Regions from separate parts of the Fictibacillus arsenicus genome, predicted to be linked through region 2. Evidence: a T-box and tRNA genes for the amino acid it is inferred to sense, from the RefSeq annotation. Region 2 holds a T-box; the other holds one or more tRNA genes.
The links. The T-box of region 2 lies ahead of pheS (phenylalanine--tRNA ligase subunit alpha). A T-box ahead of a tRNA ligase gene usually reads a tRNA of that ligase, here a tRNA-Phe.

Region 1: it encodes a tRNA-Phe, which carries the amino acid that the T-box ahead of pheS (phenylalanine--tRNA ligase subunit alpha) is inferred to sense. The anticodon was not compared.

The regions. Positions count from the first base shown of each region.
Region 1 covers NZ_CP016761.1:535,193-549,861, reverse strand. Annotated here, with positions in the region: gene ABE41_RS03085 (PrkA family serine protein kinase) at 1-752, opposite strand, end outside; gene ABE41_RS03080 (transglycosylase domain-containing protein) at 922-2,760, shown strand; gene ABE41_RS03075 (DUF5366 family protein) at 2,978-3,535, opposite strand; gene trmL (tRNA (uridine(34)/cytosine(34)/5-carboxymethylaminomethyluridine(34)-2'-O)-methyltransferase TrmL) at 4,023-4,496, opposite strand; gene ABE41_RS03065 (amidase domain-containing protein) at 4,583-5,467, opposite strand; gene ABE41_RS03060 (methylated-DNA--[protein]-cysteine S-methyltransferase) at 5,535-6,071, opposite strand; gene queG (tRNA epoxyqueuosine(34) reductase QueG) at 6,131-7,294, opposite strand; gene ABE41_RS03050 (B3/B4 domain-containing protein) at 7,354-8,007, shown strand; gene ABE41_RS03045 (coiled-coil domain-containing protein) at 8,310-8,996, opposite strand; gene ABE41_RS03040 (hypothetical protein) at 9,112-9,321, opposite strand; tRNA gene ABE41_RS03035 (tRNA-Leu) at 9,450-9,534, opposite strand; tRNA gene ABE41_RS03030 (tRNA-Cys) at 9,559-9,633, opposite strand; tRNA gene ABE41_RS03025 (tRNA-Gly) at 9,648-9,722, opposite strand; tRNA gene ABE41_RS03020 (tRNA-Gln) at 9,752-9,826, opposite strand; tRNA gene ABE41_RS03015 (tRNA-His) at 9,836-9,911, opposite strand; tRNA gene ABE41_RS03010 (tRNA-Trp) at 9,928-10,001, opposite strand; tRNA gene ABE41_RS03005 (tRNA-Tyr) at 10,029-10,113, opposite strand; tRNA gene ABE41_RS03000 (tRNA-Thr) at 10,196-10,271, opposite strand; tRNA gene ABE41_RS02995 (tRNA-Phe) at 10,280-10,355, opposite strand; tRNA gene ABE41_RS02990 (tRNA-Asp) at 10,400-10,475, opposite strand; tRNA gene ABE41_RS02985 (tRNA-Met) at 10,565-10,641, opposite strand; tRNA gene ABE41_RS02980 (tRNA-Val) at 10,803-10,878, opposite strand; tRNA gene ABE41_RS02975 (tRNA-Glu) at 10,909-10,983, opposite strand; tRNA gene ABE41_RS02970 (tRNA-Ser) at 11,012-11,103, opposite strand; tRNA gene ABE41_RS02965 (tRNA-Asn) at 11,108-11,182, opposite strand; rRNA gene rrf (5S ribosomal RNA) at 11,192-11,307, opposite strand; rRNA gene ABE41_RS02955 (23S ribosomal RNA) at 11,375-14,313, opposite strand; tRNA gene ABE41_RS02950 (tRNA-Ala) at 14,453-14,528, opposite strand; tRNA gene ABE41_RS02945 (tRNA-Ile) at 14,554-14,630, opposite strand.
Region 2 covers NZ_CP016761.1:2,734,538-2,749,206, forward strand. Annotated here, with positions in the region: gene ABE41_RS14110 (endonuclease MutS2) at 1-1,590, opposite strand, end outside; gene polX (DNA polymerase/3'-5' exonuclease PolX) at 1,623-3,338, opposite strand; gene ABE41_RS14120 (CvpA family protein) at 3,605-4,141, opposite strand; gene zapA (cell division protein ZapA) at 4,143-4,406, opposite strand; gene rnhC (ribonuclease HIII) at 4,561-5,505, shown strand; gene pheT (phenylalanine--tRNA ligase subunit beta) at 6,020-8,443, opposite strand; gene pheS (phenylalanine--tRNA ligase subunit alpha) at 8,462-9,496, opposite strand; T-box leader at 9,536-9,757, opposite strand; gene ABE41_RS14145 (TrmH family RNA methyltransferase) at 9,840-10,604, opposite strand; gene sspI (small acid-soluble spore protein SspI) at 10,708-10,914, shown strand; gene ABE41_RS14155 (dUTP diphosphatase) at 10,985-11,485, opposite strand; gene ABE41_RS14160 (TVP38/TMEM64 family protein) at 11,739-12,341, opposite strand; gene ABE41_RS14165 (cytochrome ubiquinol oxidase subunit I) at 12,485-13,825, shown strand; gene ABE41_RS14170 (cytochrome d ubiquinol oxidase subunit II) at 13,843-14,669, shown strand, end outside.

The DNA.
Region 1 (14,669 bases), 1.9 Mb from region 2:
ATCATTCCTCTATTCGCTTTGTTCAGTTCTCCATCAAAACGATATGCCCGAGGATCTGATTCTGATCCGTATTCCGCGATCGTAGAAAAATCAATGCTTCCTGTTAAATCCGCAATATCCTGTGATTTTGGATCAGATGGACTGAACGTTCCGATACCAGTTCGTTTGTCCTCTGAGAAAAAAATTCTTTCAACCATCACATCTTCAATTCTGTTGTCATACTCTTGTTCAAGCCTCATTGTATTTAACGGAGATAAGCTTCCTTCTACACGAATGCCATATTCATCATAAAACTCTTTTCTGAGATGCTGCGGAATTAAATGCAGTGGATCTTCATGCATCGGACAGCCTTTTATCGCATATACGGCGCCTTCTGGTGTTTTTGTATACTTTTCCAAACCTCTTTTTAACATCGTTACAAGAGTGGATTTACCACCCGATACAGGTCCCATTAACAGCAATATACGTTTACGGACATCAAGGCGTTTAGCGGCAGGGTGAAAATACTCTTCAACAAGTCGTTCGATTGATTCTTCTAATCCGAAGATCTGATCGCTGAAAAAATGATACATCTTTTGACCATTTTTTTCTGAAATTCCAGCATCTTTTATCATGTTGTATACTCTTGAATGCGCTGACTGGGCTACAAATGGCCGATCTCGTAAAATATCAAGGTATTCAGCGAAGGTACCTTCCCAGGCTAGACGCTGTTCTTCTTCTCGATGCAATTGGATTCTTGATAAAATATCCATGAGTACCTCCTTGATTGTATTGGCTCCATCAAGTGTTAATCTACTCTATGCGAGGATGTCCGTAATCATTCTGTTTGAATAGTGATTTTTATTTGAAAAAGTGATAATTTGTATAAACCGTTTCATGGTAAAATATGTTTATCATTTGTTTTGAAACGGAGAAAGAGTCATGAATCCTAAGCTGGGTATCTTTGCTGTTTTTTTATTATTAAGTATGGTGTTTCTATCATTTGTCGGGTTGCGGAAGGAATACGAAAACTATATCCCTTTTCAGTCTGCTGTAGAAACACTCGGTGATGCAAATACCATCTCTCTCGAACAGAACAGCCGCCTTTTAGATATGAATGGCGGTCTTCTTTATGAGTTTAGAGGGAATGAAAGCCGCATTCATCTTACATACAAAGATATCCCGCTTACCGTCCTTCAGGCTTTCATTGCGACAGAAGATCAAAATTTCTTAGAGCATCATGGCATCGACGGGAAAGCGATCGCAAGAGCATTCATCACAAACTCTTCAGAAGGCGGCATCGAACAAGGCGGCAGTACAATCACCCAGCAGCTCGCCCGCAATCTTTTTCTAAATCATGAGCGTACATATGACCGGAAATTGAAAGAGCTTTTGATCTCTTACCGAATTGAACAGCAGCTTTCTAAAGAACAAATTTTGGAGCTATACATCAATGCTATTTATTTTCAGAATGGAGTATATGGCATTGAAAAAGCGAGCCTCTTTTACTTTAGTAAATCATCTAGGGAGCTTACTCTAAGCGAAACAGCACTTTTAGCTGCAATACCAAATAATCCTGTTCTGTATAACCCTATAAAAAACCTGGCTAACGCTAAAAAAAGACAGGAATGGATTCTGCTCAAGATGAAAGAGGAGGGCTATATCAATCAGCCGAAGTTTGAAGCTGCTATTAAACAACCGATTAATTTACAAGTTGCAAAGAGCGGCGTTCCCTTCCCAGAGATCGTAGGCTATATAAAAGATGAACTTCTGGAATTAATCGCATCTGCTCCTGAAAATAAAGGATTAAGTGCAGATGAGATGACGAAAAAGCGGGATGCTTTGTTAAGAAGTGGTGCAATAATTGAAACTTCACTAAATTCGAAGCTGCAGGTTGAAGCATTGAAAGCAGTTCAAAAACGACTTCTATATAAGGAAATTGAAGGTTCGGCCGTTGTAGTTGATCATGTTTCGAAAAAGATCGTTGCTATGATCGGCGGAAAAAATGTGGGAATGGAAGAGTTTAACCGGGCTTATCAGGCAAGGAGACAGCCTGGTTCATCCATTAAGCCTCTTCTTGCGTATGCCCCTTACATTGATGTGTTCAGTCTTGGATCGAATTCAATGATATCTGCAGCGCGAATTTGTGAAGGAAACTATTGTCCCAGCAATTATGGAGGTGCTTCATACGGAACAGTCTCCTTAAAAAAAGCGATGGCAAGCTCCATTAACACGGCTGCTGTCCGGGCAGTAAAGAAAATAGGCGTCGAGAGAGCCTTTACTTATCTGAAACCGTTTCAGTTTTCAGCGGTAGAACAGAAGGACCATCAGCTCGCTAGCGCACTTGGCGGATTTTCAAAAGGCTTTTCGCCCTTTGAGCTGACAAGTGCGTATACGGCATTCGCAAATAATGGAACTTACGTGAAACCTAGAATGATAACGTCTGTTAAAGATAAAAACGGAAATGTTTTATACGAGTGGAAGGAGCAGCCGGTTAATGTTTGGAAGCCGGAAACGAATGCTGTGATGAGGGAAATGCTGGCCGCGGTTACGATTTCTGGAACCGCAAGGGATGCACGGTTTCCTGGTTCAATGTACATAGGCGGCAAAACAGGAACTACAAACGATGTTAAAGATTTGTGGTTCGTGGGGCTGACTGACCGGTATACGGCAGGCGTATGGGTTGGCCGTGACAAACCTGAGAGTCTTCGCTCGATCGAAGGTTCCTCACCAGAAGTCATGATTTGGCGCGATATTATGATAAAAGCACATCAAAAATGAAAAAATGACCCTGCCGCTTAGTGAAGCAGCAGGGCTTTTGCTTTAAACGTGCTCTTGAATTTTAATAAACTCAGGTCAGTGGCGGTTGATTCCTTGCTTAATTAAAATAATCCCACGTAAAACGGGATTATTCCTTGCTTAATTTGAATAATCCCACGCTAAATGAAAAATAACCACGGGTCGACATTCTCCGACAAAAGTCACTCAGCCAAAACTATTATGTAATCGACGCTACAAATGCGTTATACAATCGCAAGAGAGTATATACAACAAGCAAGCCGAACCCTGTCCAGAAGAACAAATGCATAAAGACCATACCGATGATACCTGCCGTTGACAAACTCGATCCGACCTTCAAAAGAAAATAGAAGAAATAAACGAGAGCAGCCGCAATGAACACGATAAACATCAGAAATATGGAATGATTGAATACAATCGCAAGCATTCCCCCGCCAAAGAAAAACCAGCCGCCGCTTTTCCCTTGCTGCAGCAGAACACCTTCCGTATCTTTAGAAAAAAAGAACATGCTTAAATGAGTCAGTGCATCCGAGAAAAGTTTTAAAGCCGCAAAAACCATAAAGAATAATAAGAACAAACAAAAACCAACTGATAAATGAATCACATGGCTCTCAAATAATTCGAGCATCCCTTGGTAAACGCCAAAATATTTAAGCTTTTTAATAACAAGCCGTTCCAGGTAAATGGCGAATCCACAGCTAAATAAGATGATCGAAAATAACGGGAGGTAACCCGTCATATAAACGTTTTTCTTCATTCTGTTACTCATATCCCCCTCAATTTGTAAACTTTCGCAGAAATACATTCACATGAAAACCGTTTTCATTTATAATGGGGAGAGAGATTGGAAAGAATAAGACTACTTTCAAAGGAGGAGTTCAGATGGATTTTATCCTCATCCTACTCGTGATGCTCGCCTTCCTGACTGCAATCTTTACAGCAGGCTATAACGATCGTCCTGGAAAAAACTAATCCATAATACATATGGAAGCAAAAACGTCCCTCATTGATAAGGACGTTTTTTTATTTCCCTCTGTTTTTGGAAACTCTGTTGCTCTTGAAAGTGGTTAATTTCCGCTCCAGGATGCTCGCTTTCCGTGGGGCGGGCGGTGAGCCTACTGCCGCTTTGCGCCGTTAGTAGTCTCACCTGTCCCACTCGTCCCGCAGGAGTCTCACACCTTGCACTCCAATTAACTTGCCAATGAAGAGATTGATCTTAAACCAACAATCTTTTAGAGATGAACCTATTTTAACTCCCCGAAACTTTGCTGACGTAATGCTTCATAAATCAGAATTGCTGCTGTGTTTGATAAGTTCAATGAACGAATATGATCGTTCATTGGAATACGCAGACATCGATCCATGTTTGCATCAATTACTTCCCTTGGCAGTCCCTTCGTTTCTTTTCCAAATACAAAAAAGACATCTTTCTCAGAATCCGAATAATCGAAATCAGAATACGTCTGTTCTCCGAATTTCGTTATATAATAAAATTCGCCTGCCGGATATTCCTTATAAAAAGCATCCAATGAATCATGGTGATGAATTTTAACGTGTTCCCAATAATCAAGACCTGCACGCTTTAAGTACTTGTCTTCTAAAGAAAAACCCAATGGATGAATCAGATGCAAGTGTGTACCTGTACCCGCGCATGTACGTGCGATATTTCCTGTGTTCGCAGGAATCAATGGTTCATATAAAACAACATGTATAGCCAAGAAAGTTCACCTCAAAAACAATATTCCAACAAGTACTTATTATAGCACTTTTTCAGGAATATCACTCTAGCTGGCGAGCTTTACTCTTATAGAATATGAAAAAATTTATACTGAATTCTTTTCGTATATGCTGTTGAATCCTCATAGCCCCAATAACGCATTCTGCTGTTGGTTGTATGAGCATTTACAAGAGGTTCTCCCGACGGATCTTTAGCAACTACAATCGTCGTATGCTGATAATGCCCATCACCGTCAAAATCATAGCAGATAACGTCACCAGGCAGTAAAAGGTGGGCAGCTGATTTCTCTTGAGCCTGCAGGCTTGATTTCGAACCGCTTAAGTACCATCTTAACGCATTTGCCACCGACCAGCTGTAGCTCCAGGAATTGTTCCTCATCCACCAGCCTTTTGACTTAATGGATTGCGGGGTCATTGGAATTCCACCTGCATGAATACTTTGTGAGATATAGTTGGTGCAGTCATTCTCAAATGATTTATAAGCAGGATTATACGTATTCCACCAGCGTTCCGCATACCGTACGGCTGCCAGCCTGTCATAACCGCCCTTTGTCGGTGCAATGGATTTATTCTCACGTTCGATCTTCGGCAGTTCCCGATAATTGCCTTCAGCATTAGCAGGCTCATCACTTTTCATTTCTCCATCTTGAAAAAAAATAGCACGCCTCTCCTGAGACATTTCCTCTACGTAAAAATCAAATCCATGTTTAATTAGAAAACTATAATGGACAAGATAATCCACATGGATTTTGTCTTCCGTTTCCGTAGTCCGCAATACACTTCCGTTCGCCTGATTATTAACGATAAATGCATTTCTATCGGTATACATTTGTTTTTTTCGCATAAAGCTTTCCTGTTCATCTTTTAAAAAGAAGCCCCTTCCATCTGCATCCGCATGTATCATCCATTGGGACTGATTTTGAATATATTGCTTTAGCGTCTCCATCCACATCAGACATACCTCCCTGCTTCTTTTAACATATGAGAGGTGTATAAAAAAAAAGAACCCTTGAAGGGCTCTATGATGTTTTCTTGCAGCTATTCTGTTCGATCGATAATAATATTTCTTTTTTGTCTAATCCTCCGCCATATCCTACAAGTGCACCATTGCTTCCAATAACGCGGTGACACGGAATAAAAACAGGTACAGGATTCTGGTTATTCGCACTGCCGACAGCACGAACAGCCTTTGGTGCACCGATTCCTTGAGCCACTTCCTTATAAGAACATGTTAGTCCATATGGAATGCTCGTTAGCTGGTTCCAAACTTTTTTCTGAAATGCCGTACCAAACAAATCATAGCGGATGTTAAACTCGTGCAGGTTGCCTGCAAAATAAGCATTTAATTGGTGAACAGCATCTGCTAGATATTCAGGAGAATGAATAAGTTCCCCTTTAATAAAATGCTTAGCCATCCAAGAACGTAAAGATGGAAGGTTATCCTCCATTGAACCAAAATCGAGACGGCAGATTCCGTTCTCCGTTGCAATGATTGTTAACGGTCCGATTACGCTTTCCATTTCTTCATAATAGAGTAACGTTTTAATCTGACACATAATTATCCCTTCTTTTCATTACTTGACCTTACTATATCGGACACTTTAAAGATATGCGATTACGAAATTTCTTGATTTCGAAGCATTTTAAGTCCTTTATCTATCTCTAGCGCCACTAAATCGTCTTTTTCGCGCTCTTTTGCTGATGAAAGTTCTAATTCTGCTTCATGTCCGCCTATTTTACCAATTGCCCAAGCAGCAGTCCCTCTTATAACAGGTCTTGGATCATTTTTTAATAAGTAAACTAAATCAGGTATTGCAGCTTCTTCTCTAAAATGGGCCAATGCTATAATCGCATTTCTCTGAATTGGTTTCTTACCTCTCCAGCTTCCGGAAACATGCCCGAATTTTTCTTTGAAATCTCTATTGCTCATCGTCAATAAAGGCTGTAAAAGAGGCTTTGCAATTTCAGGATCCGGCTCCATTTCTGCATGGTGATGAAAATCTTTCCCTTTGTTTTCGGGACATACAGTCTGACATGTATCACACCCATATAAACGGTTGCCTAGCTTTTCTCTGTATTGATCCGGCAAGAAATCTTTAGTCTGGGTTAAGAACGCGATACACTTTGATGAATCGAGCTGCCCTCCCTGTACAAGTGCACCTGTGGGACATGCCTCTACACATTTATTGCATGAACCGCATTGATCTTCCATTGGTGTGTCTGCCGGAAAGGCGATATTAGTAATCATTTCGCCAAGATACATATAGGAGCCAAATTCAGGTGACATAATCGCACAGTTTTTGGCACTCCATCCAATCCCAGCTCTTTGAGCCACAGCCCGGTCGGACAGTTCACCTGTATCAACCATAGATTTTATATTAGCATCTGGAACTCTCTCTATAATAAAGGCCTCAAGCAGTGCAAGCTTTTCTCTTAATATATGGTGATAATCCTTACCCCATGATGCTCTGCAAAAAATACCTCTTCGCTCCCCTTTAATACTTTTCGGAGCATTTTTCATTTTGGAGGGATATGCGAGAGCGATCGAAATGATGCTTGAAGCTCCTGTTAGAAGCCGTTCAGGCTCTGTTCTTTTGTCAATGTCCTTCTCTTCAAATCCTGATTGGTATTGAAGATCTTGCTGAATCCGAAGTCTTTCTTTTAACTCAGCAAAAACATCAGCATCAGCGAAGCCAATTTTATCTATTCCGATTTCTTTACTATATGCAACAATCTCTTCTTTCAACTGGGCACCTGTCACGCATATCCCTCCTTTCATATTTATTTTCAATCTTTATGGTAAACTACATATATATATTTAAGAAACGGGGTTCACTTATGATAACAATATCGGCAAAAATAAAGGAACTTGTCCCGCAGTTTAAAATAGGCACAATTACATACCATGATATCGCGATTAGCGAGTCTCCGCAAATGATAAAAGGCAGATTCCAGCTATTTCTAGAATCCTTAAAACTGGAAGGCAAAACAGCTGCTGATTACCCAGGTGTAGCCGAATACCGATCTGTATTTAAAAAGCTTGGCACAGACCCATCACGGTACCGCCCCGCGTCAGAAGCACTGCTGCGCCGTGTGTTAAGCGGCAAAGATCTCCCAGCTATCAATTCAGGTGTAGACGTTAATAATTTCTTCTCCATTCGATTTGCTATACCAATCGGACTTTATAACCTTGATAAAATTGAAGGCGATGTGGAAGTAAGGATCGGCGGTGTTGAAGATACATATGAAGGACTAAACGGCCGAGAGATGAATATGGAGGGGAAACTGCTGTCTGCAGACTCGATCGGAGCGTTTGGCAGCCCTATCGTCGATTCTAAGCGGACGATGGTGGATGAGAGCGTTAGGAATGCGATGCATATCGTTTATTTGCAGCCATCTATGGATGAAAGTGAAGCTCGTGAAATGTTGGAGTCGATGGCTAAAATGTTCACACAGGTGAATGGCGGGACGGCTGAGATTCAGCTGATTTAAACAGGTGTTTAAATTATGAGGCTGGAGTGTCGAATTCTGTAGCTTCATCAATATAATAAGGGTTTATGTCAATATATCAATGGCTTTGGTGAATATAATGAGTGATTTAGTGAATATATCATGTGGAAGTTTCAATAAACCATGTAAAATCCTCAATATTTTATTTAAAGCCCCAATCAAAAAAAATGCAGGGCTTCATTGAGTCAACGAAGCCCTGCATTAAAACCTACAACTAACTTGTTTTATATATAAGCAGCATGTATTGGATTTATGACAAGTTCTTTTAAAAAATTGATTCAATTTTACTCAACAAGTATATACTTTACAGACAAAGTTGCTTCAATTTCATCGCCTTCATCTAATTCAAACACATATTCAGGCAAGTAAAAATCATCACCTTTACCTAAGATGATATTTACTTTTGCTCCGCCGTTCACAAAATAATTTCCTGATCCCCTGTTCGGTTCAACTTTGTATCGGCCCGGTGGTATATCTTTTCCGGCTATAAAAACTCCAGCAACTAACACTCTCGGCTCTTTCTTTTTGATAACAATACCTTTTGTGATTTTGTCGAGTTCTTTTTGTTTATCAGAAATATGCTGGTTAAGAGCTTTTATCTCTTCATCTTTTTCTTCAACTTGTTGTAAAAGTGAATCATAATCCTTCTGAACATCATCTCTTTGATTAATTATACTTGTAACTTCCTCATACTCAGAGTTCATTTGACTCAATTCTGCTTGTTTATTGCTCTGTTCCTCTCCTGCATCAGCTACTTTTTCTTCAATAACAGCCAGATCATTTTTCAAACTCTCTATCTCTTCATTAATCTCATAAGCCGTTATTTTTTTATCATCTAACAAAATAGAAGCTTTATTATAACCCCATGCATGTGCACAATACAAGCTAACCAAAACTAACACAAAGGTGATTGCCCCAAAATAAATCCATTCTTTTTTTAGCTTTTTAAAATCAAAAAATTCTTTAAACAAAACTTATTACCCCCTTCTAAAAAGACATCACTCCTTAAATTTATTTTCTTAGTAAAACTTTATGTCACGATTAAGGAAACAAAAAAAGCATTCCTACGTTTGTAAGAACGCTTGCTCATCTATAATTTCTAAAAAGAAAAAGAACTGAAATAATTAGGATTGTTATAAAAACAATGATAAGCCTCATGGAATAAAATATTTTACCTATCATGATTTCAATCACATTCATATAGCGGGCAATATCAGAAACTAAGAAAATTAAAGAGGTAATACAAACTGTGATTAAAACATAACCTATGATCGTCCCAAGCTGCACTCTATACATATGTTTCCCCCCCCTTATACTTAACTATTCAATGTACAAGAAAGAGGTTCACATCTGGGCATGAACACATTAAAAGGAAGATAAAAAAGCCAATGCCGTTTAGCATTGACTTAAAAGTTAGTATGTAATGGTACCGGTGGTCGGGGTCGAACCGACACTCCAGAAGGAACACGATTTTGAGTCGTGCGCGTCTGCCAATTCCGCCACACCGGCATTGTAAAGCTTTTAAAACTTGTATGGAGGCGGCACCCGGATTCGAACCGGGGGATAAGGGTTTTGCAGACCCGTGCCTTACCACTTGGCTATGCCGCCAGATAAAATTCAAATGGAGCGGAAGACGGGATTCGAACCCGCGACCCCAACCTTGGCAAGGTTGTATTCTACCACTGAACTACTTCCGCAAAAATATCTCATTCATAAATATAAAAAATGGCTGGGCTAGCTGGATTCGAACCAACGCATGACGGAGTCAAAGTCCGTTGCCTTACCGCTTGGCTATAGCCCAACACATAAATGGGGCGGACGAGGGGAATCGAACCCCCGAATGTCGGAACCACAATCCGATGCGTTAACCACTTCGCCACGACCGCCACAATATAATTTAAATGGCAGGGGCAGTAGGAATCGAACCCACACCAAAGGTTTTGGAGACCTTCGTTCTACCGTTAAACTATGCCCCTGTAAGGATAAATATGTTTATAAATAAATGGTGGAGGGGGACGGATTCGAACCGCCGAACCCGGAGGGAGCGGATTTACAGTCCGCCGCGTTTAGCCACTTCGCTACCCCTCCACAAAATGAAGACAGGTTCTATTGTAAGTTATTTACGACCTATTTTCAATACGTTTTTTATTCCAATTAAGGAAGAAAAAACTGGTGCCGGCTAGAGGACTTGAACCCCCAACCTACTGATTACAAGTCAGTTGCTCTACCAATTGAGCTAAACCGGCAAAAAAAATGGTGGCTCGAGACGGAATCGAACCGCCGACACGAGGATTTTCAGTCCTCTGCTCTACCGACTGAGCTATCGAGCCAAGAGTTAAATCTCTTGAATGTAAAAACCACCAGAAAATAAAAATGGCGGACCCGACCGGGGTCGAACCGGCGATCTCCTGCGTGACAGGCAGGCATGTTAACCACTACACCACGAGTCCATGTTCATAAATAAAATTGGTTGCACCCTATGGGCACTCCAGATATTTCATGGTCAAGAAGAATCTCGACGTTTTTCATGAAATAATATTGGTTGCGGGGACAGGATTTGAACCTGCGACCTTCGGGTTATGAGCCCGACGAGCTACCAGACTGCTCCACCCCGCGATGATATAAAAGTTTCGGACGATGTATCCGAGTATGATATTGACTGTCTCTTCCTCTACATGTTTATCTTAGAAGCGTATCCACGAGACATGTCGTCGTGATTTCACAGAAGCTTACGCTCCATGCTCCACCCCGCGATGATATAAAGTATTAAAAGTTAATGGTGGAGGATGACGGGTTCGAACCGCCGACCCCCTGCTTGTAAGGCAGGTGCTCTCCCAGCTGAGCTAATCCTCCATATAATATAAAGTTGGTTATGTATAAAAATGGTGACCCGTACGGGATTCGAACCCGTGTTACCGCCGTGAAAGGGCGGTGTCTTAACCGCTTGACCAACGGGCCAGTGTTTAAAGTTAGAGAGGTATGTATCTGGCGGAGAGCAAGGGATTCGAACCCTTGATACGGGGTTGACCGTATACACGATTTCCAATCGTGCTCCTTCGACCTCTCGGACAGCTCTCCAATATGGCTCCACAGGTAGGACTCGAACCTACGACCGATCGGTTAACAGCCGATAGCTCTACCACTGAGCTACTGTGGAATATGTATGGCTCAGCGACGTCCTACTCTAACAGGGGGAGACCCCCAACTACCATCGGCGCTGAAGAGCTTAACTTCCGTGTTCGGTATGGGAACGGGTGTGACCTCTTCGCCATTATCACTGAACCAATTATATAGAGAGTATGTTCTCTCAAAACTAGATACGACGTTTCCAAACGTTTCGTGCAATTTTAAGGATAAGCCCTCGACCGATTAGTATCTGTCAGCTCCACGTGTCGCCACGCTTCCACACCAGACCTATCAACCTCATCATCTCTAAGGGGTCTTACTCACTTAACGTGATGGGAAATCTCATCTTGAGGGGGGCTTCATGCTTAGATGCTTTCAGCACTTATCCCGTCCACACGTAGCTACCCAGCTATGCCCCTGGCGGAACAACTGGTACACCAGCGGTGTGTCCATCCCGGTCCTCTCGTACTAAGGACAGCTCCTCTCAAATTTCCTGCGCCCGCGACGGATAGGGACCGAACTGTCTCACGACGTTCTGAACCCAGCTCGCGTACCGCTTTAATGGGCGAACAGCCCAACCCTTGGGACCTACTTCAGCCCCAGGATGCGATGAGCCGACATCGAGGTGCCAAACCTCCCCGTCGATGTGGACTCTTGGGGGAGATAAGCCTGTTATCCCCAGGGTAGCTTTTATCCGTTGAGCGATGGCCCTTCCATGCGGAACCACCGGATCACTAAGCCCGACTTTCGTCCCTGCTCGACTTGTAGGTCTCGCAGTCAAGCTCCCTTGTGCCTTTACACTCTGCGAATGATTTCCAACCATTCTGAGGGAACCTTTGGGCGCCTCCGTTACTGTTTAGGAGGCGACCGCCCCAGTCAAACTGCCCGCCTGACACTGTCTCCGAACCGGATCACGGTTCAAGGTTAGAATTTCAATACAGCCAGGGTAGTATCCCACCGACGCCTCCACCGAAGCTGGCGCTCCGGCTTCTCAGGCTCCTACCTATCCTGTACAAGCTGTACCAAAATCCAATATCAAGCTGCAGTAAAGCTCCATGGGGTCTTTCCGTCCTGTCGCGGGTAACCTGCATCTTCACAGGTACTATAATTTCACCGGGTCTCTCGTTGAGACAGTATCCAAGTCGTTACACCTTTCGTGCGGGTCGGAACTTACCCGACAAGGAATTTCGCTACCTTAGGACCGTTATAGTTACGGCCGCCGTTTACTGGGGCTTCAATTCAGAGCTTCTCCCGTAAGGGATAACCCCTCCTCTTAACCTTCCAGCACCGGGCAGGTGTCAGCCCCTATACTTCACCTTGCGGTTTCGCAGAGACCTGTGTTTTTGCTAAACAGTCGCTTGGATCTATTCACTGCGGCTCTCTCGGGCGATAAACCCTATCAGAGCACCCCTTCTCCCGAAGTTACGGGGTCATTTTGCCGAGTTCCTTAACGAGAGTTCTCCCGATCATCTTAGGATTCTCTCCTCGCCTACCTGTGTCGGTTTGCGGTACGGGCACCTCTTTCCTCCCTAGAGGCTTTTCTTGGCAGTGTAGGATCAGGGACTTCGGTACTAAAATTTCCCTCGCCATCACAGCTCAGCCTTCACGTTGGACGGATTTGCCTATCCAACAGCCTAACTGCTTAGACGCACTATTCCATCAGTGCGCTCACCCTACCTTACTGCGTCCCCCCATTGTTCAAACGGAAAGGAGGTGGTACAGGAATATCAACCTGTTATCCATCGCCTACGCTTTTCAGCCTCGGCTTAGGCCCCGACTAACCCTGAGCGGACGAGCCTTCCTCAGGAAACCTTAGGCTTTCGATGGACAAGATTCTCACTTGTCTTTCGCTACTCATACCGGCATTCTCACTTCAAAGCGCTCCACCAGTCCTTCCGGTCTGACTTCACTGCACTTCGAACGCTCCCCTACCCCTGTACCTAAAGGTACAAGCCATAGCTTCGGTGATACGTTTAGCCCCGTTACATTTTCGGCGCAGAGTCACTCGACCAGTGAGCTATTACGCACTCTTTAAATGGTGGCTGCTTCTAAGCCAACATCCTGGTTGTCTGGGCAACTCCACATCCTTTGCCACTTAACGTATACTTTGGGACCTTAGCTGATGGTCTGGGCTGTTTCCCTTTTGACTACGGATCTTATCACTCGCAGTCTGACTCCCGCGGATAATTCTCTGGCATTCGGAGTTTGACTGAATTCGGTAACCCTGTGGGGGCCCCTAGTCCAATCAGTGCTCTACCTCCAGGAATCTTGCCGCGAGGCTAGCCCTAAAGCTATTTCGGGGAGAACCAGCTATCTCCGTGTTCGATTGGCATTTCACCCCTACCCACACCTCATCCCCGCACTTTTCAACGTGCGTGGGTTCGGGCCTCCATTCAGTGTTACCTGAACTTCACCCTGGACATGGGTAGATCACACGGTTTCGGGTCTACGACCACGTACTATGTCGCCCTATTCAGACTCGCTTTCGCTGCGGCTCCGTCTATTCAACTTAACCTTGCACGGGATCGTAACTCGCCGGTTCATTCTACAAAAGGCACGCCGTCACCCGTTAATGGGCTCCGACTACTTGTAGGCACACGGTTTCAGGATCTCTTTCACTCCCCTTCCGGGGTGCTTTTCACCTTTCCCTCACGGTACTGGTTCACTATCGGTCACTAGGGAGTATTTAGCCTTGGGAGATGGTCCTCCCGGATTCCGACGGGGTTTCACGTGTCCCGCCGTACTCAGGATCCACTCAGGAGGGAACGAAGTTTCAGCTACAGGGCTGTTACCTTCTTTGGCAGGCCTTTCCAGACCGCTTCACCTACTTCGTTCCTTTGTAACTCCATGTAGAGTGTCCTACAACCCCAGAGGGCAAGCCCTCTGGTTTGGGCTGTTTCCGTTTCGCTCGCCGCTACTCAGGAAATCGCATTTGCTTTCTCTTCCTCCGGGTACTTAGATGTTTCAGTTCCCCGGGTCTGCCTTCTCATACCCTATGTATTCAGATATGGATACCATCCCATTACGGATGGTGGGTTCCCCCATTCGGAAATCCCCGGATCAGTGCTTACTTACAGCTCCCCGAGGCATATCGGTGTTCGTCCCGTCCTTCTTCGGCTCCTAGTGCCAAGGCATCCACCGTGCGCCCTTTCTAGCTTAACCTTATATGATGTTTACACATCAAAGATTCTTGCTTTGGCGCAGATAAATAATCTATCTGCCTTGCATTACTTTGTTTGGATGTCGATATCTAGTTTTCAAAGAACACAATTTAAAAATGCATCATCCATAAGATGTGCAATGGTGGAGCTTAGCGGGATCGAACCGCTGACCTCCTGCGTGCAAGGCAGGCGCTCTCCCAGCTGAGCTAAAGCCCCATATTCTAGGAATATAAAATTTAAATGGTGGGCCTAAATGGACTCGAACCATCGACCTCACGCTTATCAGGCGTGCGCTCTAACCAGCTGAGCTATAGGCCCCTAAAGGAAGTATAAAGTTCCTTCAAAACTGAACAAAAG
Region 2 (14,669 bases):
GCGGTTATCTTCAAGAGATCGGATCATATTGTCAATTTTATTTTCGTCTTCACTTATCTGAGATCTAGCTGAATCGATAATATCTTGACGCAAACCGAGTCTTTTTGATATTTCGAAAGCATTGCTTCGTCCTGGAACGCCGACTAACAGCCTGTAAGTTGGACGCAATGTCTGTACATCAAACTCTACTGAGGCATTCATAACGCCTTCGCGGTTGTAAGCATAGGCTTTCAATTCACTGTAATGTGTTGTCGCTACAACGCGAGCTCCTCTTGCAAATACAAAATCCAGAATAGAAATCGCAAGCGCGGCACCTTCTTGCGGATCTGTTCCTGCACCGAGTTCATCAAACAGGACAAGAGATTCATAATCCAGCTTGTTTAAGATATCAACAATGTTAACCATGTGGGATGAGAATGTACTCAACGACTGTTCGATAGACTGCTCATCGCCGATATCTGCAAAAATAGTTTTAAAGACAGCCATCTCAGATTCTTCCTGTGCTGGAATCTGCAATCCGCATTGGGCCATTAATGTAAGTAGACCGATCGTTTTTAAAGTAACGGTCTTCCCTCCTGTATTTGGACCGGTAATAACAAGAGATTGATACTCTCCTCCCAGCTTTACACTCGTTGGAACCACTGTCTCCTGATCCAGCAGCGGATGTCTTCCGTTATAGAGAGAAATAAAGCCTTTGTCATTCATAATCGGTCTTGTACATTTTAGTTCATTTGCGAAGCGCGCTTTTGCTAATATAAAGTCAACCTCTGCTAACACATCCACGTTCAGGAGAATATCATCAGCTGTTTCAGCAACTTGTGCAGTGAGCTCTCTTAATATTTTCTCTATTTCACGTGTTTCTTTCGCTTTTGCTTCTTTCACCTGATTATTTATAGTTACGACTGATTGCGGTTCAATGAATAACGTAGCGCCGCTGGCAGACTGGTCATGAACCATACCGCCAAAGTTCCCTCTGTACTCTTGTTTAACAGGAATAACAAATCTATCATTACGGATCGTTATGATAGAATCTGACAGCATCTTTTGATAGCTTGAAGACCTGACGATTGATTCAAGCTTTTCTCTGACTCTAGCTTCGAAGGTACGGAGCTGCTGGCGTATTGTTCTTAGCTCTGTGCTCGCACTATCCATCATATTTCCGTGGTCATCTATGCAATTTTTAATAGACTGTTCAACTTCCTGCAATGGAATGATCTGTTCGGCAGCATTTTTCAAGATATGAAGCTCGATGCCATCTTCCACTAACCCCTCTATAAAACGTTTAAATCTCCTGCCGCCATAAAGAGTTGAGGCAATATCCATCAAGTCTTCCTCGTTTAAAAGACTCCCGATTTTCGAGCGTTTTACGTTTGAACGAATATCAAATATCCCGCCAAAAGGAACCTGTCCTCTTAGACGGAGTACTTTTACACCTTCATCTGTCGCTTCTTGTGCGGCGTTCACTTCTTTAAGTTCAGTTAAAGGAACAAGAGCTTCAATCTTATTTATTCCTAATGAACAGCTTGCATGTTTTTTTAATCTTTCAATTACTTTTTTCAATTCTAAAACTCGCAACATTTTTTCTTGCATGTTAAACTTCCTCCTGCTCCGAGGATATAGAGCTATTTTTTACGGTTTATATAGGTTTCAAATTCTTTTAAGGTCATAGTATTTATTACAGAACTTTTTTTAATAAAACCTTTTCGTGCTACCGCAGCCCCAATCTCCATATGTTTCATCGTTTCTTTGTAATGTGCATCCGTATTAATAGCAATCTTCACACCTAGCTCCTGTGCTTTCCTTAGCCAGTCTGGCGATAGATCAAGTCTGTTTGGATTAGCGTTTAACTCAATTGCGGTATCTGTTTCATATGCAAGCTGAAGCAACATATCCACATCAACATCATAGCCTGTTCTTCGGCCGATCAGGCGCCCAGTCGGATGAGCAATTAAATCTACATTTTTGTGATCGAGCGCCGTTTTTAAACGTTTCATGATCTTACTCTGATCTTGTGAAAAAGCAGAATGGATACTCGCAATAACAAAATCCATCTCATCGAGAAGATCATCATCATAGTCTAGTGTACCATCTGGTAATATATCCATTTCAATACCAGCAAATATTTTGAAGTCTTTATATTTTTCGTTCAGCTTATCAATCTCTTTCCGCTGCATGCGTATCCTCTCTGGAGTGAGTCCGTTTGCCACTCGCAGATACTGTGAATGATCTGTAATAGCCATGAACTCATATCCAAGGCTCCTTGCTTCATCAGCCATTTCCTCTATCGAGAATGCGCCGTCACTCCAAGTAGAATGCAGATGCAGATCTCCTTTAATATCCGATAATTGAACAAACTCATAATCTTCCATCAGAAGTTCGATTTCTTCACCAGTTTCTCTCGCTTCTGGCGGTATCCAATTCAACCCGAAATGCGCGTAAAATTCTTCTTCGGTTTTAAACGTTAGAACTTCACCTGTCTCTGTATTTTCAACACCGTATTCGCTTATCTTTTCTCCCCTGGTTTTAGCCAGCTGCCTCATTTTAACGTTATGTTCCATTGAACCTGTAAAATGATGCAGTGTCGTTGCGAATTGCTCCGGTTCAACGATTCTAAAATCTACTGAAACAGCCATTTTCTCTCCTAATACGAGTGAAACCTTCGTTTCTCCGCTTGCAATGACATCCATAACTCCATGCAAGTTTAGTAGCTGTTCTTTCACTTTTCCAGGATTTTTTGAAGAAATAATAAAATCAAGATCTTTAATCGTTTCCCGGTACCGTCTTAGACTTCCTGCTCTTGAGAATTTTTCAACATGCTTCATCTTTTCCAGCTGCGCCTCTATACTTTCAGCTATTGGAAGCATATAAGCGATGGGGAGTCTTTCAGGTCTTTTTCCAATATCGTCTAATGAAGCAAGAATCTTCTCTTCTGTCTTTGCTCCAAATCCTGCAAGCTCTCTTACTTTACCTGCAGTACAAGCTTCTTTTAATGTTTCGATATTAGTTACGCCCAGCTCCGAGTAAAGTTTCGCAATCTTTTTTCCGCCCAAATTAGGCACTTGTAATAATGTAATAAGTTCAGAGGGTACTTTTTCCTGAAGTTCAATAAGTAATTCAGATTCACCTTTATCCATCATTTCGATAATAACGGCAGCCGTTCCTTTGCCAATGCCTTTTATTTTCGAAACATCTTCTATTTGATCCATCGTTCGCTCATCACCTTCAAGAGCATTTGCTGCTTTTCGGTAAGCGGAAACTTTAAAAGAATTTTCTCCTAGAATTTCGAGATAAAGAGCAATTTGTTCTAACGCACGTACGATTTCTTTTTTATTAGCCATAATGTACTCCCTTTCTATCAATCTTGAACGACTTTGGAAGTAGTTGATTTCCGTTACAGGCGCTCCCTTTCCAGGGTGAGTGCTCCTGCGTCTGCAAGTCAATCCTCCTGAAGCTGGCTTCCGTCGCATGCCTTGCGAGACGTATTTTCAGGTAGTTGGCACGCACCTTGCACTCCAATCAACTTGCATTGAAGAAAATGAACAAAAAATAATAACCTTCTAGATAAGAGCTTTAATAAAAAAACTTCTCCAAGGAGGGAGAAGTTTTACGCCATATGTTTCATCCACATTTCCTTAACTGACTCAGAAAATACGGGGGTGTTTTTGACCATTCCCTGTGCAATCCATGAATTATCATAATGCGCCTGAAATGATTCGATAGGCACTAATGTTGCGATATACAGTAAAATAAATACGATCAGATAAACTTCTACAAAACCTAACAGTCCGCCAAGCCATCTGTTTGCAGTATGCAATATCGGCAAATGTGCAAGAAAATCCAGCATTGAGCCTAATATCTGAAGAATGATTTTTGTTGCAAAGAACAATATGGCAAAAGCGATCGCATTGTAATAGGCTTGCTCGAGTGAGATGCTATTAAGTAATAAAGAGGCAGAACCCTCATTTGAAGAAGGATACGGAATCCACAGCTCAAGCTTAGGAGCCAGATCATCATAATACAGATAAGCAACGATATATGCTGCGATAAATCCGATCAAATGTACGAGCTGCATAATAAACCCGCGTTTTAATCCGATCAAAAAGCCACCCAATAATACAATAAACAGAATTAAATCCAGCATGTTAACTTTCCTCTTTTCCAATTCTTTGTTGCAATTTTTTCAGCTCTTCTTTAATCTTTAAATATTCACTCATTGTATTTACCGCTGTTAGTACAGCGAGTTGTTTCGAATCAAGAAACCGGTTATGAGACTGAATTTCTCTCATTTTTAAATCTACTTTATCAGCTACTAAATGAATGTGGCTGGAAGGTTCGGTCCCTGCAATTACATAACGCTGTCCATAGATCTCGACCGTCGTACGGTTTTTATTTTTGTCTTCCGCCACGAAAAAACCTCCTCGTCATAAAAAGGATCGATCATTAGATGAATACTCTAATCTACATCTTATCAAATATCTTACATAGTTGAAAATATTTCTGTTCATTTCTAGAGAAATTTTGATATATTTGGAAATCTAATCACTTTAGGGGGCATTTATTATGGCTCATGTTGTAAAAAAAATGACGAATACCGAAATCTTAGCAATGAAAAAAGATCTAGCTCATGCCGTTCAGGATAAAACTCCGCCTGGTGCTGTCTTTACCGCCAAACTCCCGGATTGTACAGTGACAGCTTACAATTCCGGAAAGGTACTGTTTCAAGGAAAAGGAGCAGAAGAAGCTTCTCAAAAATTTTCAGGTCTAGTCTCACCATCTAAAGTAAAAAGCAAAACATCTAAACCCCCTCATCGTTATGCACCGCCCCAAAATGCTGCAGAATTATCGATGATCGGAAGCGATGAGGTTGGTACAGGCGATTATTTCGGACCAATGACAGTTGCCGCAGCTTATGTATCACGCGATCAGCTTGAATTGGTAAGGGAACTAGGCGTTAAAGATTCCAAGCATTTAAACGATAAGCAGATTGTTCAGATTGCGAAAGAACTTATTCACACAGTTCCCTATTCTCTTCTTGTACTTAATAACGAGAAATACAATGAGCTTCAGCAAAAAGGAATGACTCAAGGAAAAATAAAGGCGATCCTGCATAACCGCGCTCTTCAAAATGTGAAGGCTAAGATAGAAGGATCAGAGATCGAAGGGATATTAGTAGATCAGTTTTGCGAACCCGGTGTGTATTTTAACTACTTAACGAAAGAGAAAAACCTTCTAAAAGAAGGCATCTATTTTGCTACAAAAGGTGAATCTATTCATCTTGCAGTGGCTGCAGCATCTATTTTAGCAAGATACAGCTTTTTAAAGGAAATGGATAAACTCGGAGCACGATTTAACACTGTTATCCCAAAAGGTGCCGGACCTCATGTTGATGTGAAAGCGGCTGAACTAGCAGAAAAGTTTGGGGAATCCGTTTTTGATACAGCAACAAAAAAACATTTTGCAAACACTCAAAAGGCGTTGAATCTGTTGAAAAAAAAGCGATTATGATCTGCATTTTAGGCAGCAACAATGGTTTGAGGCGTAATCCGTTATGGCATGGGGCTGTGATGCTTGAAAATATGCGTCTGGGGCGGTCGTGTAGGGATAATGGGTGAAACTCGACGGCGTTCGGTTGAAACTAGGCCGCATTGGGGTGAAACGTGTACTTGTTCGGGTGTAAGTCCAAAATACTGGGCGAACGTGTAATAAATAAAAGAACACGTACCGTAAAAGCTTTAAATGAATACTAAATCAAATAAAAACTGGCTTGCATGGAAGCAAGCCAGTTTCTTTTTATTTTCGGCTCTTATCTAAAAGATTGTTGCTATTGGTCATTTTTTCATTATCTTCACTGATAAGTTGATTGGAGTGCAAGGTGCGAGACTCCGGCGGGATCAGGGTGACAGGTGAGACTCCTAATGGTGCATTCCGCCAAGGAGGCTCACCGCACGCCCCGCCGAAAGCGAGCATCCTGTAACGGAAATCAACTACTTTCAAAAACAACAAAGAAAACAGCCTACTTTTATTTTCTTAACTGCGCTCCAAAGTGTTCTTCTAAACTTTTTAGAACACGATTGTGTGCTGTTACAACTTCTTCGTCAGTCAATGTACGTTCTGGATCAAAGTATTTTAAAGAGAAAGCAAGTGATTTCTTTCCTTCTTCCATCTTCTCTCCTTGATACAGATCAAACAAATTCACTTCTTTTAGCAGTTCACCGCCGGCAGCTTGAATCACTGTGAATAGATCGCCTGCAGGCAAATCTTGGTCAACGACTAAAGCAATGTCACGAGTGATCGAAGGATAACGCGGCAATGTCTTATATACCATTTGCTCTGTATCTGCTTCAATCAGATTCGTTGCGTTCAGCTCGAACACGTAAGTGTCTTTTAGATCCAATTCGATTTGAAGTGCTGGGTGAAGCTGACCTACAAGCCCAACTGGAATACCATCCAGTTTTACAACCGCCGTTCTTCCAGGGTGCATGTTTTCAATCTCACCTGACTCATACGTAATGCGTTCAGAAAGATTCAATTCACTCATTAGACCTTCTAAGATCCCTTTTATAACATAGAAATCTGCTGTTTTTCTTTCGCCTTGCCACAAGTGTTCGTTGAATACTCCTGTTACTGCTCCTGAAACAAATACGTATTCTTCAGGAAGATCGTTTAGAACTTCCTGACGGTTAATGAAAACTGATCCCATTTCATAAACTGCCAAATCTTCCATAGAGCGATTCCGATTATATTGAAGCACTTCCAGAAGCTGAGGCAATAAACTCATACGTAAAGTACTGCGCTCTTCACTCATCGGATGAGCAACTGAGATTGGGTAGACTGCATCTTCAGTATATGAGAAATGCGTAGACTTTTCTGGCGTTGTCAATGCGTAAGTTACTGCCTGATAAAGGCCAGCTCCTTCTAAATACTTACGGATCTCACGGCGCTTAGCCTGACTTGCTGTTAAGCCTCCAGGACGAGCCTCTGATAAAAGGTATGTCGTAGGAATGCGATCGTATCCATAAATCCGCCCAACTTCTTCAATTAAATCAGCCTCGATCGTAATATCAGGTCTTCTAGTAGGAACAACAACTTCAAATACACCGTTTGACTCTTTGTAAGAAAAACCTAAACGATCAAAAATAGCAGCAGTCTGTTCAGATGTGATAGTCGTTCCAAGCAGATTATTCATTCTGGAAACATCCATTTTTACAGTATACGTATTCACTTCGCGTTTTCCAGCTTCTACGATTCCATCTGCTACTTTACCGCCAGCTAGTTCAGCCATTAAACCTGCTGCTCTTTTCGCTGCTGCATAAACACGGTTGCGGTCGATTCCTTTTTCATACCTTGAACTTGCTTCACTTCGCAAGCCTAGATCCTTTGAAGCTGCTCTCACACGGCTTGAAGCGAAATATGCTGCTTCTAGGAGCACGTTCGTTGTATCATTTTGCACTTCACTAGTTGCTCCACCCATAACACCAGCAACTGCAATCGGCTCTTTGCCATTAGTAATTACTAAGTGAGTATCCTTCAATGATCGATCCTGATCATCGAGTGTCTGAATTTGTTCACCTTCTGCAGCACGCCGAACAACAATCTCCTTTGAACCAAGGCGGTTGTAGTCAAATGCGTGAAGCGGCTGGCCATATTCAAGAAGTACATAGTTTGTAATATCAACAATATTATTGATCGGGCGAATTCCTGAAGCCATTAAACGATTCTGCATCCATAATGGAGATGGTCCGATTTTAACATCACGAATGATCATCGCCCCATAATAAGGATTGTCTTCTAAATTTTCAATGCTTACCGAAATAAAATCTTCAGCTGTCTCTTCGGAAGCCATGATCGATGTATCTGGAAGTTTAACGTCTTGCTCTAGAATAGCGGCTACTTCATAAGCAACACCTAAAACGTTAAGGCAATCTGCGCGGTTTGGCGTAAGACCAAGCTCCAGCACGTGGTCATTCAAGTTTAAATATTCCAAAGCATCGCTCCCTGGCTCTGCATCAGAAGGCATCACAAAAATTCCTGAAGAATACTCTTTTGGAACAAGCTTTGTGTCAACTCCAAGCTCCTGCAGGGAACAGATCATTCCAAGGGATTCTTCACCGCGAAGCTTTGCTTTTTTAATTTTGAAGTTCCCAGGCAGTACTGCTCCAGGAACTGCTACTGCTACCTTTTGTCCTTGAGCAACATTCGGTGCGCCGCAAACGATCTGAGAAACTTCCCCTTTTCCGATATCAACTTTACAGACTCTCAGCTTATCAGCATTTGGATGTTGTATACACTCTTGTACATACCCGACAACAACTCCGCTGATCCCTTTATTCAAGGATTCAACCATTTCAACTTCGATACCGCTCTTCGTTATTTTATCCGCTAGTTCAGACGGACTGATTTCTACATTTACATACTCTTTTAGCCAGTTATAAGAAATTAGCATCAAATTTTCCCTCCCTAATTATGCATTTTTGAATTGTTTTAAGAACCGGATATCATTCGCATAAAAATGGCGGATATCATCTATGCCGTATTTAAGCATTGCGATTCGCTCAGGTCCCATACCAAATGCAAAACCTGTATACTTCTTAGAATCAAAACCTGCCATCTCAAGAACGTTCGGATGAACCATACCTGCTCCTAAAATTTCAATCCATCCTGTCTGTTTACAGATAGAACATCCTTTTCCGCTGCATTTAAAACAAGAAATGTCCATTTCTACAGACGGTTCTGTAAACGGGAAAAAGCTAGGGCGCAAACGAATCTTTCGGTCTTCACCAAACATTTTTTTCGCGAACGTTTCAAGAACACCTTTTAAGTCGCTTAAACGCACGTTCTGATCAACCACAAGCCCTTCAATCTGCATGAATTGATGAGAATGTGTAGCATCATCGTTATCTCTTCGATAAACCTTCCCTGGAGAGATGATTTTCACAGGGCCTTGACCTTCATGTTTTTCCATCGTACGAGCTTGAACCGGTGAAGTCTGTGTTCTTAGTAAGATGTCTTCCGTAATAAAGAAAGAATCTTGCATGTCTCGAGCCGGATGGCCTTTAGGGAGATTAAGAGCCTCGAAATTATAATAATCTGTCTCAACCTCTGGACCTTCTGCAATTGTAAAACCCATACTCAGGAACAAGTCTTCTATTTCGGTTACAACTGCTGTCAGCGGATGCGCATTTCCTTGTTTTACAGGTCTGCCAGGTAAAGAAACATCAATTGTTTCCTTCGCAAGCTTCTCAGAAATCGCAGCATTTTCTAATTCTGTCTGCTTTTTATCTAGTTCCAGCTGAATGCTGTCACGCACTTCATTCGCATACGCACCGATCACCGGTCTTTCTTCTGCAGACAATTTCCCCATTCCCTTTAAAACTTCAGTAATGGGTCCTTTTTTTCCTAGGTAAGCTACCTTAACAGCTTGAATGTCTTTAAGATCATGACTTTGATTGATTTTTTCGATCGCTTCTACTTTTAGTGCTTCTAAACGGTCTTTCAAGTACAACCCCTCCTTAAAAATATAAAAACTCCTCATCCAATAAGGGACGAGGAGTTCGCGGTACCACCCAATTTAACAATGAAAATACACTGTTCACTTCATTTAAATAACGGCTCTTCACCGGCCAGCCCTACTCATAATGTTCAGGTGGCAACTCAGGAGTGAATTCAATAATACCTACCAAAGAAATGCTTTCAGTCCAGGACATTTCCTCCCTTTTTGGCGGATTGATTATTTACTCTTCTCCATCTGCGTTTTTTCAATCTATTCATTATTCATCTTTTTCATTATATATGAAAAAAATCAAGAATTGCAACGAATCTCATATAAAAACAAGAAAACATCATCTTTTGCGCTGAAGCTCATATAGAAGAATGCCCGTTGCAACAGAAACGTTAAGTGACTCTGCTTGACCAAAAATTGGAATCTTCACATTAATCGAGGATTCTTCTTGGAACATCTCTTGAACACCTTGTCCTTCATTTCCTACGATAAGTGCGAATCCATTCATCTCAGGCAGCTCTCTCATATCAACTGCCTCTTGCAGGGATGTTGAAATCACAGGAACATCTTCAGCTTTACATTCTGTTATTATTTCTTTAAGATCGGCTTTTATAATTGGCAAATGAAACAGTGACCCTTGAGTAGAACGAACTGTCTTACCATTATAAAGATCTGCTGTACCTTCACCTAAGAAAACCCCATCAAGACCTGCACTGTCTGCAGTACGAATGATCGTTCCTAGGTTCCCTGGATCTTGAACGCCATCAATCAGCAAATAGCGTCCATTTCTTTTAATTCGTTCTTCGGGCTGTTCCATCATTTCGCACACAGCAATAATACCTTGAGGTTTTTCTGTTTCAGAAAGCTGTTTCATTAACTTTGCCGGAACAGACCACAACGTGAATTTCTCTTTAAGCCATTCTTCTTTAATATTAAAATTTTCTTCAATAATGACATGCTGAAGTTTGGCACCAAAGGAAATTGCTTCTTCAATAAGATGAGGACCCTCCAGCAGGAAAGTACCTGTTTTTTCTCTTTCTTTTCTTGTATGCAGTTTTTTCCATTGCTTTAACGAAGCGTTGGAGTCGGATTCGATGTGCTTCATAGTAAGTACTCCTTTAAATCATAAATATTTATTAATTTTTTCATAAAACAAGTTCAGAACGTGCACACTAAAAAAAGAAAAATATTAACAGAGGTGCTTATCCATGAATCTTGACTTAAGAAAAGCTGTATTGCATAACGTTACAGGCAACAATAAAGAACAATTGCAAGATACGATCGTTGATGCCATCGAGAGCGGAGAAGAAAAAATGCTTCCTGGTCTAGGTGTCCTTTTCGAAGTAATCTGGAAAAATTCAGACGAACAAAAGAAGGAAGAAATCTTGACAACTTTATCAAACGGCTTAAAATAAAACCCGGTCTTTCCGGGTTTTTATTTTGATCTATTTACGCAAACTTTTTTAAATAGCGATTTTTTCCTAATTAATACCCCGAATCCTGACGCTCGTGATTTACAGCATTCTTCTCGAAGTAAGCTGCTTCAATCTCTTGAAACGAAAATCCAAGCTTTACACCTAATCCCAAAAATTCATTCAAAAATAAATAAAATTCTTGGTTCGGTAAACTTTTTGACCCCCACTGATAAAGAGAAAGAAACAGGTGGTTTAACTCTATCTTGTCCATCTTTTCTGTAAGTTCAACCTCATTAGGCAATTCTATTTCTGTAAAATCTAGTTCCAGTCCAATCGATAAAACAAAATGCAGTCCGTCTACATATTCTTCTAAGATTACTTCTTTTTCAGATGCTGGACGTTTACTCCAATATTTAAAGCATCTTGTTTCGTTGGCAAGCTCCCCTAGCTCAACAAGAAATGCTAATCTTCTCTGATCAGATAATGAAACATTTTCAAGGTTATGTTCTTTTACGATTCGTGTGTTTAATTCATTCTGCATGGAAAAAAGTTTTTCAATTTTCACGTTCATCCCCTGCCTTTCATTCCTAAGCTATTATAACGTTATCTTGTCATACATTCGAGGATGAATTTTCGAAACAGCTGATAGCCGATATTGTTTGTCGAAAAATGCAAACTCGCGGCTTTATTACTTAAACTCGCGGGATTCTTATCGATTCTCGCGGAAATTAACATGAAAATTTCAGGGATTACTTATAAAATTTTTTAGGATTATCATTTATCTACTACATATGTGAACCTTTTCATCATAAAAAGCGCATGCCTCATGCAGGCATGCGCTGTTTTTCTCTATTTTCCGCCTCTTCCTCAAAAAACTCACTCCATTTTATAACCCATTCTTTCCGTCTTAGCAAATAAAACAGGACTGAAAGCACAACAAGCAACAAGGCTGAAGTTATTAGAGATAGGGAGAGCATTATAGATCCGAAAGATGAGTAAAAAATGGCGATGGGAATATTTGAGATGATGCTTGCTTTTGTATATTCTTTAAAATTTGACGAAATTTCAATTAAACAAAGACTTAACAGATGAAAATGCATGAATGGAATCATCTTTAAGATGGCAATCTGACCGACTGAAAAAGGCATTCTTTTACCGATCCATTTTCTTTGAAGTCTTTTTATTTTTTTCATAAGCTTTGGCATACTTTTCATCCCGAAATAAAAGAGTACACTCGACAGGGTAATGCCGATGACAGAATACAAAGTGCCTGCTACTGCACCGAATAAAATCCCTCCTGTAAGACAGATCAAGCCGACTGGCAAGAAAAAAAATTGCCTGAACGCTTGTAAAAGGATAAAGAGCAAAGGGGCAAAAATCCCGCTGAACTTAAGGACTTCCATGTAAACACTAGTACCCTCTAACACGCCGCACCTCCCCTTTAAGTCAACATATGACAGCAGACGAGCACTGTATGACAATTTTATCGCGTGAATAAACCCTAGTTCTTTATGACACCTTAAACATAGATTGTTTGTTTACATAGTTTTATTTTTTAGGAGGATTCGGCATGGACACAGTTGTATTAGCGAGAGCGTTTTTTGGCACATCACTCGGATTTCATATCATTTTTGCTACCCTCGGTGTTGGTCTTCCATTAATGATTGTTATCGCAGAAATCATCCACCAAGTAAAAGGAGACAATGACTATGCCATAATGGCAAAACGCTGGACTAAGGCGTTTGCTGTTTTATTAGGAGTTGCTATCCCATCTGGAACTATAGTAGGTGTCCAGCTTTCTTTACTTTGGCCTGGGTTCATGGAAATCGTAGGTAAAGTAATCTCATTGCCATTTCAGATTGAAATATTTGCTTTTTTCTTAGAAGCTCTTTTCATGTCAATCTATGTGTATGCTGCTGACAGGCTTCCAAGGTACTTCCGCCTGATCTCTGTTTTCTTTGTTGCCTTTGGGGCTGTTGCTTCAGCTATTCTCATTACTGCGGTAAATACATGGATGAATACGCCTGACGGCTTTAAGATTAAGCCAGATGGCACGATCTATGATGTTCATCCATGGGACGCATTCTTTAACCCGAGTTTCGTATCTTCTGCGTTCCACGTAGCGATTACTGCTTATATGACAGGTGCTTTCGCTGTAGCATCAGTAGCCGCATTCAAACTATTGAAAAAGCGTTCTGACCGGGAACGAGCTTATCACCTTAAAGGATTGTTCATGTCTCTTGCGGTTGCTTTTACGATGAGTTTCGTATCTGCTTTATCAGGGCATCACTCGGCGCAGATTCTTCATCAGTATTCTCCTGAGAAACTAGCAGCTGCGGAAGGTTTATTTGAAACACAGCGATATGCACCTCTGGCGATTGGCGGTTTCACCGATCCGAAGACAGAAGAAGTAAAATACGGCATCGAAATTCCTTGGGCATTGAGCTGGCTTGCAGCAGGAAAGTTTGATACAGAAGTAAAAGGTTTGTATGAATTCCCCCGGGAAACATGGCCGCCATTTTACGTGCATACTTTATTTAACTTAATGGTGGGCATTGGAACACTTTTGTTAGGACTTGCAGGAATCACATTGTTGTATTGGTGGTTCTTTATTAAGAAAAGGGGCAAACCTTTCCCTAAATGGCTGCTATGGTCTCTCGTTTTATCTGGTCCGCTTTCCATGCTGTGCATTGAATTTGGCTGGGTATTCAGCTGCAGCGGCAGACAGCCATGGACCATTTACAGAGTTCAGACAACTGCAGAAGCTGCCACAAGGAATGAAAATCTCGGAATGCTTTTTCTCTTGTTTTTACTTTTGTATGCTCTATTAAGTGTTTTGACGATTTTAATATTGACTGCTTATTTCAAACGCAATCCAGTGTCTAAAGATATGGATAAACTATACGGATAGGAAGGAGGGTAATGGGTATGAGTGAAGAGGTACTTGCGATACTCATCATGTGGAGCTTCATCTTTGTCTACAGTATTTTTGGCTCGATTGATTTTGGCGCAGGATTTTGGGCGATGGTTTATAACAATCACAAAACAATGGCAGGAAAGATCGCAAACCGTTTTCTTTCGCCGACATGGGAGATAACGAATACTTTTCTTGTCCTTTTGGTTGTAGCGTTCGTAGGGTTCTTTCCAAAAGGTGCCTATACGCTTGGAACTGTAATGCTTGTCCCAGTATCGCTGATCTTATTTTTTCTGGCTATCCGGAGTGCATTTATGGTATTTTCCTATTCTGTACAAGGCTATCGGAAGACGATGTTTTTTATTTCAGGAATTTCAGGGCTATTAATCCCTTCCCTGCTAATCGCAGTACTTCCTATTTCACAGGGAGGATTTATCAGTGTTGATGGAGAGACACAAAGCCTTTTATTAGGAAAGCTTTTTTCCAGTCCTACTTTATATCTGTACGTGGTATTCGGACTGACTTCCGAGCTGTATCTATCTTCGCTTTTTTTAGCTGACTATTCGCGTGTTTCCAATAGAGAGGATGCCTATCGGCTATATCGCGGAAATGCGATATTTCTTGGACCGCTGACACTGTTATCCGCTCTATTCACTCTTTTATTTATGGCGCCAGAAGCTGGCTGGCTTGTTGACAACCTTATGGATCAAAAAATATGGTTCATTTTATCATTAATCGCATTCTGCATCGCCTATGGCTCTCTTTGGTGGCCAAAACAAAACCGCCCAGGGATTGGACGGCCAAGGTTTACACTGCTCGCAACAGTATTACAATATGGGCT